2 regions of the Paractinoplanes rhizophilus genome follow, and region 1 is predicted to be linked to the other one. Evidence: riboswitches for the same ligand, from Rfam matches in the RefSeq annotation. Region 1 holds a riboswitch; the other holds the start of a gene.

The links. Region 1 has a riboswitch for thiamine pyrophosphate ahead of ACFQS1_RS32975 (ECF transporter S component). Riboswitches for the same ligand answer to the same signal wherever they lie in the genome.
Region 2: another riboswitch for thiamine pyrophosphate. It lies ahead of ACFQS1_RS06640 (thiamine phosphate synthase); the one in region 1 lies ahead of ACFQS1_RS32975 (ECF transporter S component).

Annotation. Positions count from the first base shown of each region.
Region 1 covers NZ_JBHTBJ010000038.1:21,791-28,034, reverse strand. Annotated here, with positions in the region: gene ACFQS1_RS32985 (energy-coupling factor transporter transmembrane component T family protein) at 1-33, opposite strand, end outside; gene ACFQS1_RS32980 (ABC transporter ATP-binding protein) at 30-1,511, opposite strand; gene ACFQS1_RS32975 (ECF transporter S component) at 1,532-2,116, opposite strand; TPP riboswitch at 2,185-2,290, opposite strand; gene ACFQS1_RS32970 (alpha/beta fold hydrolase) at 2,383-3,195, shown strand; gene ACFQS1_RS32965 (DUF6328 family protein) at 3,192-3,737, shown strand; gene ACFQS1_RS32960 (hypothetical protein) at 3,697-4,311, opposite strand; gene ACFQS1_RS32955 (Fur family transcriptional regulator) at 4,338-4,742, opposite strand; gene ACFQS1_RS32950 (ArsR/SmtB family transcription factor) at 4,739-5,041, opposite strand; gene ACFQS1_RS32945 (metal ABC transporter permease) at 5,072-5,941, opposite strand; gene ACFQS1_RS32940 (metal ABC transporter ATP-binding protein) at 5,944-6,244, opposite strand, start outside.
Region 2 covers NZ_JBHTBJ010000003.1:160,417-166,660, forward strand. Annotated here, with positions in the region: gene ACFQS1_RS06635 (ABC-F family ATP-binding cassette domain-containing protein) at 1-892, shown strand, start outside; TPP riboswitch at 1,055-1,167, shown strand; gene ACFQS1_RS06640 (thiamine phosphate synthase) at 1,161-1,739, shown strand; gene thiO (glycine oxidase ThiO) at 1,736-2,734, shown strand; gene thiS (sulfur carrier protein ThiS) at 2,734-2,937, shown strand; gene ACFQS1_RS06655 (thiazole synthase) at 2,934-3,698, shown strand; gene ACFQS1_RS06660 (thiamine phosphate synthase) at 3,692-4,288, shown strand; gene thiD (bifunctional hydroxymethylpyrimidine kinase/phosphomethylpyrimidine kinase) at 4,285-5,043, shown strand; gene thiC (phosphomethylpyrimidine synthase ThiC) at 5,117-6,244, shown strand, end outside.

The DNA of each region.
Region 1 (6,244 bases):
CGGATCGGCGACCGGCTGCAGGGTCAAGGTCACTGCCGCCGCCGGCGGGGGAGGGGGTCGTTCAGCTTCGGAGACCCCAGAGGCAGCGTACGGTCGGCGAGCGTCTGCACGAAGTCGTCGTCGTGGGTGACCGCAACCACGGCGTGCCCGTCGTCGCGGAGCGTGGCGAGCAGGGTGACCAGCTCGATCCAGGTCCGCCGGTCCTGGCCGAAGGTGGGCTCGTCGAGCACCAGCAGGCGCGGCGCGGTGGCCAGCGCCGTCGCGACGCTCAGCCGCCGGGCCTCGCCCCCGGAGAGCGTGTACGGGTTCGCCTGCGCCAGCTTGGTCAGCCGCAGGCGCTCGAGCAACTGGTCGACCGTCTCCTGGACGGCGGCGGCGCTGCGGCCCAGCCGGCGGGGCCCGACCGCGAGCTCGTCGGCGACCCGCGCGGTGACGAACTGGTGCTCGGGGTTCTGGAAGACCGACCCGATCCGCTGGGTGAGCGTCGCGGCCTTCCACTTGTGCGGCGGCCGCGGATCGCCGAACGCCGTCACCGCGCCGCCGCCCGGCGCGAGCAGTCCGCCCAGCACCAGCGCCAGCGTCGACTTGCCGGTCCCGTTCGGCCCGGTCACCGCCAGCACCTCGCCGGCGCCCACCGCCATCGTGACCGGGGCGCGCAGCCGCTGCCCGACCGTGACCTCCTCGGCGCGGATCAGCTCGCCGGTGGCGGGCGTGGCGGCCTTCAGCGGCGGGATGGCGAAGCCGGGCACCCACACGCCGTCGGCGGCCAGCCGGTCCCCGTACGCGGCGAACACCACCTCGGGCGCGCCGTCGGCCCGGATGCCGCCGCCCGGCTCCAGCACCACCACCCGGTCGACCAGCGGCAGGGCCTCGGCCACCCGGTGCTCGACCACGATCAGGGTGGCTTCGTCGCGGGATCGCACGATCGCCTCCCGGACCAGCTCGGCCCCGGCCGGGTCGAGGTTGGCCGTCGGCTCGTCGAGCAACAGCAGGGTCGGCCGCAACGCGAGCACGCCGGCCAGCGCGAGCCGCTGCGCCTCGCCGCCGGAGAGCGCCGCGGTCGACCGGGTGATCGGGTACGGGAAGCCGACGCGATCCAGCGCGTCGCTGACCCGTGGCCAGATGTCCCGGGCCGGCACGCCGCGATTCTCCAGGCCGAACGCGACGTCGTCGCCGCTGCGGGCCATCACCAGCTGGGTCTGCGGGTCCTGGAAGACGATGCCCACCCCGGGCCCGGGTTCTCCGCGTCCGGATGGCCAGGCGTCGGACGCGGCACGGTTGCGGGCCGCGCGCGGATCCACGCCGTCGATCAGCGCCTGGCCGGCCTGCTCGCCGGAATCGTCGGGGAGCAGCCCGGCCAGCGCCGCGAGCAGGGTGCTCTTGCCGGCCCCGGAGGGACCGAGCAGCAGCACCCGCTCACCGTGCTCGATGGTCAGGTCGACGTCGCGGACCGCCCACGCGCGGCGGCCCGCATGCCGCCACCCGAAACTCCGCAGCTCGACCCGACTCATGATTCACATGGCACCACGGATCAGACCAGCGCGCGCGATCGGCCCGCCGGGAAGCGGTCGAGCACACCCGTCTGAGCCAGCGCCCGCACCAGCAGCACGCTGCCGATCCCGGCGACCACCAGCGCCGACGCCGACGCGATCAGGATGTACGGGATGCGCAGCGTGGCCCACGAGGTGCCGCCGTACCAGACGAACGCGTCGTACACCGAGGCCACGACGCCCGCGGTGGCGCCGGCCAGCATCGCCACCGGCAGGTTGTAGACCCGGTAGGCGAACACCGCGAAGATCAGCTCCGCGCCGAGCGCCTCGAGCGGGCCCTGCACGACCAGGGTCCAGCCCCAGCTCGTGCCGATCGCCACCGAGACCAGCGAGGCGATCGTCAGGGTGTAGAACGCGGCGCCCGGCTTGCGCACGATCAGCGCTCCGAGCACCGCCGGCACCAGCCACATGCCGTAGAGAACGGCCCGGCCGGGCAGCGGGATGGCGTCGGCGGGCCCGTTCCAGAGCAGGTTCCACGCCCAGAAGATGACGCCGAACGCGACCGCGACGATGCTGGCGATGACGATGTCGATCGTCCGCCATCGGTTGGAGTTGCTAGCCATGATGAGCCTCCCAGTTTGGCCTCGTCTGGAGACGTAGTGGGAGGAGACGCACGCCGCTGCGTTGCGGCGCGGCTGGAGAAAGACCGAGCTTCCTGCGCTGGCATTACCCAGATCAGGTACGAGGGTCTGCGGGTTGTCCCCGCACTCTCAGCGCTGTGCGCTCCCCTGTCGGTGAAGGTTGTTCGCGACGCGAACAATCTTCAGTGGATGTGCTTCGATGACGCTAACACCGTTCTGAGCTGCGGGACAGCGAGGGAGTGATCAACAACATGGAGATCAAGGCGCGCGGGCTCACCTTTGACGTGTACGAGGGTGGACCGGCCGACGGCGAGCCCGTTCTGCTGCTGCACGGGTTTCCCCAGGATCACCGTGAGTTCGATCTGATCCTCCCCAAGCTGCATGCGGCCGGCCTGCGCACCTATGCCCTGGACCAGCGCGGATACTCACGCGGGGCGCGGCCGGACGAGGTGGGGGCGTATCGGATCGCCGAGCCGGTCGCCGACGCGATCGCGGTGCTGGACGCGCTCGGCATCGAGTCGGCGCACGTGATCGGGCACGACTGGGGCGCGCAGGTGGGCTGGCTGCTGGCCGCGCAGCACCCGGGCCGGGTGCGATCGCTCACCTCGATCTCGGTGCCGCACCCCAAGGCGCTGCGGCTGGCGATGCGGGTACGCCCGACCCAGCGCGCCCGCTTCGCGTATTTCGCCCTGTTCCGCTCGAAGGTGGCCGAGCGTGTCCTGCTGGCCGGCGGGCTCCGGGCGATGCTGCGCCCGATCGGCGACCGCGCCGCCCTGTATGTGGACGCCATGCGCGCCGACCGGGGCCGGCTCACCGGCGGCCTGAACTGGTACCGCGCCCTCCAGGGGCGCGACCTCGGCGGGGCCGGGGTGATCACGGTGCCCACGACGTACATCTGGCCGGACCGCGACGGGGTCGTCGCCCGCACCGCCGCGCTGCGCACCCGCGACTGGGTCGAAGCCGACTATCAGTTCGTGGTGCTGCGCGGGGTGAGTCACTGGGCGCCCGAGCAGGCGCCGGAGTCGGTGGCAACCGTCGCGCTGGACCGCATCCGGCCGTCATGAGGCCGCGGGAGCGGCGCCGGATCGGCAACGAGACCGAGAAGCACCGATGGGACCGGAACTTCAACGACCTGCTCCAGGAGCTGCGGGTCGCGCAGACCGGTATCCAGATCCTGTTCGCCTTCCTGCTGACGCTCCCGTTCACCAACGGCTTCCCGCGCGCCACCCGCTTCGAGGAGAACGTGTACGTGGTGGCGCTGCTCGCCGCCGCGTGCTCCACCGCGATGATCATCGCGCCGGTCGCGTTCCACCGCGCGCTCTTCCGCCAGGGACGCAAGCCCGAGCTGGTCCGCTACGCCCACCGGATGGCCGGCGGCGGCCTCGCGTTCCTGCTGATCGCGATGGTCAGCAGCGTGCTGCTGGTCACCGACTTCATCCTCAGCCGCACGGTCGCGCTGGTGCTGGCCGGCGTGACCGCGCTCTTCTTCGTCGGGTTGTGGGCGGCCATCCCCCTCTATCGGCGCAACCTGATCGGCCTGGCCGACGAGGAGGAGGACGACGAGCTCATCGGCGACGACCCGAAGCGGTCAGACCCAGGCGCCTGAGCTCGAGCGCCGCCAGCGCGTCCACCGCCTCGGCGTCGCCGTTGCGCCAGCTCTGCGCGATGTCCGGGCCCAGCTTCGTCAACTCGTCGAGCGGTTGCGAGGCGAGCGCGCGCAGGGCCAGCAGATCACGGCCGGCCGGCTCCGCGCGTACCGAAGAAGCCACCCCGGCCCGTCGCATCCAGCGCAACCGCAACGGCAGCCAGAGGAAAAGCACCAGCGCGAGCGGCACGGAGACCGCGACGATCGCCAGGACCCACGCCATCCGATCCACGATCTCCTGCTGCTGGCGCCCGGCGTCGGCGATGGCCCGGGCCGCGTCGGCGGCGCCGTTGAACGGCCGGACCAGCTGGTCACCGACCAGCGGCACCCGGTTGACCTTGCTGCCGGCGTCGGCGAGGTTGTCGGCGATGCCGCCGCCCGCGCTCTGCAGCTTCTGCCCGGGGACGGCCAGCTTCTCGATCACGTCGTTGACCCAGAGGCCCACCCTGATCCACAGGTAGACCCAGATCACGACGACGATGTCGGTGAGCAGCTGGCGGATGGCGGTGGGGAGCCGCTCGGCGTAGAGCTTCACGCGAAGAGCGTCCCATGTGGAGAGGATCAGCGCTTGGCGGCGCACTCCGGGCAGGTGCCGAAGATCTCGACGGTGTGCGACACGTCGACGAAGCCGTGCTGGTCGGCGACCCGGTCGGCCCACGACTCGACGGCCGGGCCCTCCACCTCGACGGCCCGGCCGCAGGCCCGGCACACCAGATGGTGGTGATGGCCCTGGCTGCACCGGCGGTACAGGTGCTCGCCGCCGGGCGGGCGCATCACGTCGATCTCGCCGGCGTCGGCGAGGCCCTGCAGCGTGCGGTAGACCGTGGTGAGGCCGACCCGCTCGCCGCGCTCGCGCAGCTTGGCGTGCAGGTCCTGGGCGCTGTTGAAGCCGTCGACGTCGTTGAGCACGGCGCTGACCGCGCTGCGCTGCTTCGTGTTCCGCTGCGCGCTCGCCTCGGCGCTCACGACCGGACCTCCCTCGCGTGACTGACCGCGTCGGCGACGATGTGCGCGACGTGATCGTCCACCAGGGAGTATGCGATCTCGCGGCCGCGCCGCGCGCCCCGCACCACCCCGGCGCCGCGCAGCACCCGCAGATGCTGGGAGACCAGGGGCTGGGGGGCGCCCAGCTTCTCCACGAGCTCGTGCACGCAACGCTCTCCCACGCCGAGCTCGGCGACGATCGCGACACGGATCGGCGCGGACAGGGCGCGAAGCAGCTCCCCGGCCGACTCGTAGGCCTCGTACCCGGTCGTCGTCGTCATCGTCCCCGCCAATTTATCGCGTGCCACCGGTCAACTCTGCAGGACGACATCGGGCGGTTCCACCTCCCGCGGCTGCCCGGCGGCCCGCCGCCGGAGCGCCCGCACCGTGCCCACCCCGACCGCCAGCGCCACGAAGACCACCAGCGCGAGGATCACCGTGGTGGCGCCGGGCGCGGTGTCGATCTCGGCCGAGACGGCCACGCCGCCGGCGGCGGCGCCGAGGCCGATCGCCATGGCCAGCGCCATGGTGCTGCGGAAACCCCGGGTGACCTGCTGTGCCGCGGCGACCGGGACGACCATCAGCGCCGAGACGAGCAACAATCCCACCGTACGCATGGCGATCGTCACCGTGACCGCGGTGGTCACCGCCATCAGCAGGTTGAGCGTGCGCACCGGCAGGCCGCTGACCCGCGCGTACTCCTCGTCGTTGGAGATCGCGAAGAGCGCCGGCCGGAAGAGCGTCATCGTCAGCAGCACCGCCACGCCCAGCCCGATGATCACCACGAGGTCCTGCGGCGACGTCGTGATCAGCGAGCCGAACAGGTACTGCATGAGGTTGGCGTTGCTGCTGTCGTCGGAGAGGCCGACCAGCACCACGCCACCGGCGATGCCGCCGTAGAACAGCAGCGCCAGCGCCAGGTCGCCGGAGGTGCGGCCGCGCTGGCGGATCAGCTCGATGCCGACCGCGCCGGCCGCCGAGACGAGCACCGCGCTGATCACCGGGGAGTGGTGCAGCAGCAGGCCGACGCCGACACCGGTCAGCGCCACGTGGCCGATGCCGTCGCCGATCAGCGACAGCCGGCGCTGCACCAGGTAGATGCCGAGCGCGGGGGCGGCCAGGCCGATCACCAGCGCGCCGATCAAGGCGCGGATCATGAAATTGTACGCGAAAAGGTCCATTGTCAGCCCGCCGTGGTGATGCGGTCGGTGGGCGCCACGCAGATCTTCGCCTTCTCCGGGGCGGCGTGCGGGTGGGTGTGGTCGTGGCCGGGGTCGGCGTGGTGTCCGGCCGGCTCGGGCGGGACGCCCTGGTGCGCGATCTGCCCCTCGTGCACGACGATCGCCCGGTCGATCAGCGGGCGCAGCGGGCCGAGCTCGTGCGCGACCAGCAGGATCGTGCCGCCCCGGGCGGCGAACTCGCCCAGCGCCGCGGCGAACGCCTCCTGGCTGGCCGCGTCGACGCCGGCGGTCGGCTCGTCGAGC
Region 2 (6,244 bases), on a different contig from region 1:
GCACGAAAAGCTCGAGGAGAACCGGCGCCGCTGGGACGAGGAGCATCAGAAGCTGCGCGAGCTGGTGCTGATGTACAAGCAGAAGGCCGCCTACAACTCCGATATGGCCTCTCGATATCAGTCGGCCCAGACCCGGCTGCGCAAGTTCGAGGAGGCGGGGCCGCCACCGCTGCCGCCCAAGGAGCAGTCGCTGCGGATGAACCTGCGCGGCGGGCGTACCGGCAAGCGGGCGGTGATCTGTGAGCAGCTCGAGCTCGAGAACCTGACGTTCCCGTTCGACCTGGAGATCTGGTACGGCGATCGGGTCGCCGTGCTGGGCGCGAACGGCACCGGGAAATCGCATTTCCTGCGGCTGCTGGCGGCCGGCGGCACCGACCCGGAAGCGGAGAACAAGCCGGTGGACGGGGCGCCGCTGGCCTACGTGGCGCACGAGGGCGTGGCGCGGCTGGGCGCGCGGGTCCGGCCGGGGCACTTCTCGCAGACGCACGATCGGCCGGAACTGCAGGAGCGGACGCTGGTCGAGATCCTGTGGCGGGGGGACGATCATCGGTCCGGCATGGACCGGGCCGGGGCGATGAAGGCGCTCAACCGGTACGAGCTGGCGGGGCAGGGCGATCAGCGGTTCGGCACGCTGTCCGGCGGGCAGCAGGCGCGGTTCCTGGTGCTGCTGCTGGAGCTGTCCGGGGCGACGGTCCTGCTGCTGGACGAGCCTACGGACAACCTCGACCTGGCGTCGGCGGAGGCGCTGGAGGAGGGGCTCAAGCAGTTCGAGGGGACGGTGATCGCGGTCACCCACGACCGGTGGTTCACCCGCTCGTTCGACCGCTTCGTGCTGTTCCAGGGCGACGGCGAAGTGATCGAGACCCCCGAGCCGGTCTGGGACGTGCGCTGAGCCGGCTGGCTGCGCTTCGCTCCGCGGGCGATCGCCTGGTAACCGGTGAGATGGCACGCGATTTTCGTCGCCGCAAACCCCGCGGCGTCGAAAACCGAGTGCCATCTCACCGGCGGCGATCGCTGGATTTTTGGTCGTGGGACGGTTAGCGTCCGGGGAGAAAGACAACCCCACGGGAGTCCGGATGCACCGGGCTGAGAGGGGGGCTGATGCGGCCCCCGACCGTCGAACCTGATCCGGATCATGCCGGCGCAGGGAGGAGCGTTCGTTGTTTCCTCGTTTGCACATCGTCACCGACTCGCTGGACGTGGTGCGCGGAGCCGTCGGGCACGGACCCGTTGCGATTCAGATCCGAGTCAAGAAGTCTGACCGGCTCGCGTACGAGCTGACCGTCGCCGCGCTGGAGGTGTGCCGGGCGGCCGGTGCGCTGTGTCTCGTCGACGACCGGGTCGGGGTCGCGCTCGCCGCCGGAGCCGATGGGGTGCACGTCGGGGCCGACGATCTGCCGGTCGCAGCGGTGCGGCGGGTCCTGGGTCCGTCGGCACTCGTGGGCGCCACGTGCCGGGATCCGGCAGCGGCGCGGGCGGCGGTGGCCGACGGGGCCGGCTATCTCGGGGTGGGGCCGGCGTTCGCCACGTCCAGTAAGGACGGTCTGCCGCCGCCGCTCGGGGCGGCCGGGATCGGGGCGGTGGTCGACGCGGTGCCGGGCACGCCGGTGATCGCGATCGGGGGGATCACCGCCGCGAACGCGGCCCAGCTGCCAGGTCATGGGGTGGCGGCGATCTCGGCGATCGCCCGGGATCCGGCCGGGGCCACCATCGAGCTGCTGAAGGTGCTCGCGCGATGACCGTCGCGGTCGTCGGGGCGGGCATCATCGGGCTGTCGATCGCGTGGCGACTGCGGGAGCGCGGCTTCGAGGTCACGGTGCTGGACAGCGGCGAGCGCGGCGCCTGGCACGTCGCGGCCGGCATGCTGGCGCCGGGCGGGGAGTCCGCGTTCGAGCAGCCGTGGCTGACCCGGCTGCTGGCGGAGTCCGGCGAACGGTGGCCGGCCTTCGCCGCGGCGCTCGGCGTGGACGTGGGCTACGACGACGCGGGGACGCTCGGGCTGGCGATGACCGCCGACGACCTGGCCGACGCGGCGCGGGTCTGGACTCGGCAGAAGCTGGCGCTGCTGCGCCCGTCGGAGCTGCGCGAGCGCGAGCCGGCCCTGTCGCCGCGGGTGCGGGCCGGGGTCTACGCGCCGACCGAGCGGCAGGTCGACCCGCGCAAGGTGGTGGCGGCGCTGCGCGACCGGCTGGACGGCCGGATCGTCGCGCGGCGCGTCGAAAGACTGTCCGACGTGGACGCCGACACCGTGGTGGTCGCGGCCGGCTGCGGAACGGCGGCGCTGACCGGGCTGCCGGTGCGGCCGGTGAAGGGGCAGGTGCTGCGGCTGCGCGGCGAGCCGGGGCTGCTGCGGCACGTGCTCGACGCGACCGTGGACGGCCGGCACGTCTATCTGGTGCCGCGGTCCGACGGCGAGATCGTGGTCGGCGCCACCCAGGAGGAGCGGACCGACCGGGCGATCACCGCGGGTGGGGTGCACGACCTGCTGCACGCGGCGATCGACCTGGTCCCGGGGCTGGCCGAGGCGGAGCTGGTGGAGACCACCGTGGGCCACCGGCCGGGCACGCCGGACAACGCGCCGCTGCTGGGGCGGCTGCGGGACAACGAGATCGTGGCGGCCGGGCATCACCGCAACGGGGTGCTGCTGGCGCCGATCACGGCCGACCTCATCGCCGGGCTGGTGGCCGGCGAGGAAGACCCATTGCTCGAGCACTTCGCGCCGGGGAGGTTCTGATGCGGTTGACGGTCAACGGGCGGGAGCTCGTCGAGACCGGGGACGGCCTGTCGGTCGCGGCCCTGGTCGAGCGGCTCACCGAGGCGCGGCGCGGGGTCGCGGTGGCGGTCAACGGCACGGTGGTGCCGCGGTCGACCTGGGCGACGAGCCGGCTCGCCGACGGGGACGCGGTCGAGGTGCTCACCGCGGCGCAGGGGGGATGACGATGCTGTTCGGGGAGTCCCGGCTCATCCTCGGCACCGGCGGCGCCACCAGCCTCGCCGCGCTCGACGAGGCGATCCGGGCGTCGGGAACCGAGCTGGTCACCGTCGCGCTGCGCCGGGTCACAGCGCCTTCTTCGACCGGGGCCGGGCCGGGCCTGCTGCCGATGCTCGACCGGCTCGGCGTGCGGGTGCTGCCGAACACGGCCGGCTGCTACACGGCCGGCGACGCGATCAAGACGGCCCACCTGGCCCGGGACGCCTTCGAGACCGACCTGATCAAGCTCGAGGTGATCGGCGACGAGCGGACGCTGCTGCCCGACGGGGTGGAGCTGCTGGCGGCGGCCGAGCGGCTGGTGGCCGACGGTTTCACGGTGCTGCCGTACACGAGCGACGACCCGATCCTGGCGCGCCGGCTGGCCGACGTGGGCTGCGCGGCGGTGATGCCGGCCGGGTCGCCGATCGGCTCGGGCCTGGGCATCTCCAATCCGCACCACATCCGGCTGATCCGGCAGTCGGTGGACGTTCCGGTGGTGCTGGACGCGGGCATCGGCACGGCGTCGGATGCGGCGCTGGCGATGGAGCTGGGCTGCGACGCGGTGCTCATCGCGAGCGCGATCACCCGGGCCGACGATCCGGCGGGGATGGCGGCGGCGATGCGGCACGCGGTGATGGCGGGCCGGCTCGCGTACGCGTCGGGCCGGATCCCCCGGCGCTTCCACGCGGTGGCGTCCACTTCGGACGAGGGGCTCGCGCGGTGGTGACGCCGAGCGGTCTGGTCCTGCTGACCGATCGACGGCTCGCCTCCGGCTCGCTCCTGACGGTGGTCGCGCGGGCGGTCCGCGGCGGCGTCGCGTGGGTCGTTCTCCGGGAGCGCGATTTGCCGTACGCCGAGCGAAGGGCGCTCGCCGTCGCCCTCCGCGACCTGCTCCCGCCGGGGCGGCTCATCGTCGCGGGGCCCGACCCGCTGGGCGCGGACGCCGTGCATCTCGCGGCGGCCGACCCGCTCCCGGCGGCCGTGGTCGCGCTGGTCGGCCGCTCGTGCCACGACACCCCACGACTGTCCATCGAGAACTACGTGACACTGTCGCCGGTTTATCCGACGCGGTCGAAGCCGGGTTACGGGCCGGCGCTGCCCCCGGCCCGGGCGGCCGGGATCGCGGGCGGCGTGCCGTGGCTGGCGCTGGGCGGGATCGACACGCCGGCGCGGGCCGCGGAGTGCGCCGCGGCCGGGGCCCGGGGCATCGCGGTGATGGGCGCGGTGATGCGCGCCGACGATCCGGAGCGGGCGTCGCGCGAGCTGGCCATGGCGTTCGGCAAGGCCCGCGCGGCGGCATCGGTGCGGACGCGATGACGCCGCCGGTGGTGCTGACGATCGCCGGCTCGGATTCCGGCGGGGGAGCGGGGATCCAGGCCGATCTCAAGACGTTCGCGGCGCTGGGTGCGTTCGGGACGTCGGTCGTCACGGCGATCACCGCGCAGAACACGCGGGGGGTCACCGCCATTCATCCGGTGCCGATCGAGGTGGTGGCGGCGCAACTGGACGCGGTGCTGTCCGATTTCGAGGTGGCGGCCGTGAAGGTCGGGATGATCGGCGACCGGGCGGTGGCCGAGCTCCTCCGGGCCCGCGGGGCGCAATTGCCCAACCTGGTGGTGGATCCGGTTCTCGTCGCCACCTCGGGAGCACGGCTCTCGGCCGCTGCGGTTGTCGAGCCCCTCGTCGCGTACGAAAGTATCTTGACGCCCAATCGGCAGGAAGCCGGCGCCCTCACGCAAAGCTCGGTCACGACGGCCGGGGAAATGATTTCGGCGGCTCGCCGGCTCGCCGCCGGCGGGCCGCGCGCGGTGGTGGTGACCGGCAGCGAGCAGGCCACCGACGTGCTGTGGCACGACGGCGAGATCACCGTGCTGCCGGGCGAGCCGATCGACACGATCAACAACCACGGTTCGGGATGCACCTTCTCGTCGGCGCTCGCGGTGCGGCTGGCGTTCGGCGACTCGGTGCCGTCGGCGGTGCGCGCGGCCAAGAAATACGTGACGGCCGCGCTGCGGGGTGGCCGGAAATGGCGGCTGGGCGCCGGGCCCGGACCGCTGGACCACTTCGCCTGATCTTTCGTGAGGCCCGGCGCCGGGGATGCGTGCGGCCATCAGTCGCCCGTTATGTACCTATTGTGGAGGAAAGATGAGGCGGAAGGTCTACGTCGAGGGTTCCCGTCCGGACCTGCGGGTGCCGTTCAGCGAGGTGCCGCTGAGCGACGGGAACGAGCCGGTGCGGCTGTACGACACGTCGGGGCCGGGCAGCGATCCGTCGGTGGGGCTGCCGCCGCTGCGGGCGCCCTGGCGCGGGACGCACGGGACGCAGCTGGCGGCGGCGCGCGCCGGGGTGATCACGGCGGAGATGGAGTTCGCGGCGATTCGGGAGGGGGTCGAGCCCGCGGTGGTGCGCGACGAGATCGCCGCCGGGCGGGCGGTGCTGCCGGCCAACCACCATCACCCGGAGTCGGAGCCGATGGTGATCGGCTCGCGGTTCCTCGTGAAGGTCAACGCGAACATCGGCACGTCGGCGGTGACCTCGTCGGTCGACGAGGAGGTCGAGAAGATGACCTGGGCGACGCGGTGGGGCGCGGACACGGTCATGGACCTGTCGACCGGGCCGCGGATCCACGAGACCCGCGAGGCGATCATCCGGAACTCGCCGGTGCCGATCGGGACCGTGCCGCTGTACCAGGCCCTGGAGAAGGTCAAGGGCGATCCGTCGCGGCTGTCGTGGGAGGTGTTCCGGGAGACCGTGCTCGAGCAGGCGGCACAGGGCGTCGACTACATGACGATCCATGCCGGGGTGCTGTTGCCGTACGTGCCGCTGACCGCCGCCCGGGTCACGGGGATCGTGTCGCGCGGCGGATCGATCATGGCGGCCTGGTGCCTGGCGCACCATCAGGAAAATTTCCTCTATACGAATTTCGATGAGCTGTGCCGAATATTTGCGAAATACGACATCACGTTCTCGCTCGGGGACGGGCTGCGGCCGGGGTCGATCGCCGACGCGAACGACGAGGCGCAGTTCGCCGAGCTGCGGACGCTGGGCGAGCTGACCCACCGCGCCTGGGAGCACGACGTGCAGGTGATGGTCGAGGGGCCGGGACACGTGCCGATGCACAAGATCAAGGAGAACGTGGATCTGCAGGTCGAGCTGTGCGGCGGGGCGCCGTTCTACACGCTCGGGCCGCTGACCACCGACATCGCGCCGGCGTACGACCACATCACCTCGGCGATCGGGGCCGCGATGATCGGGATGTTCGGCACCGCGATG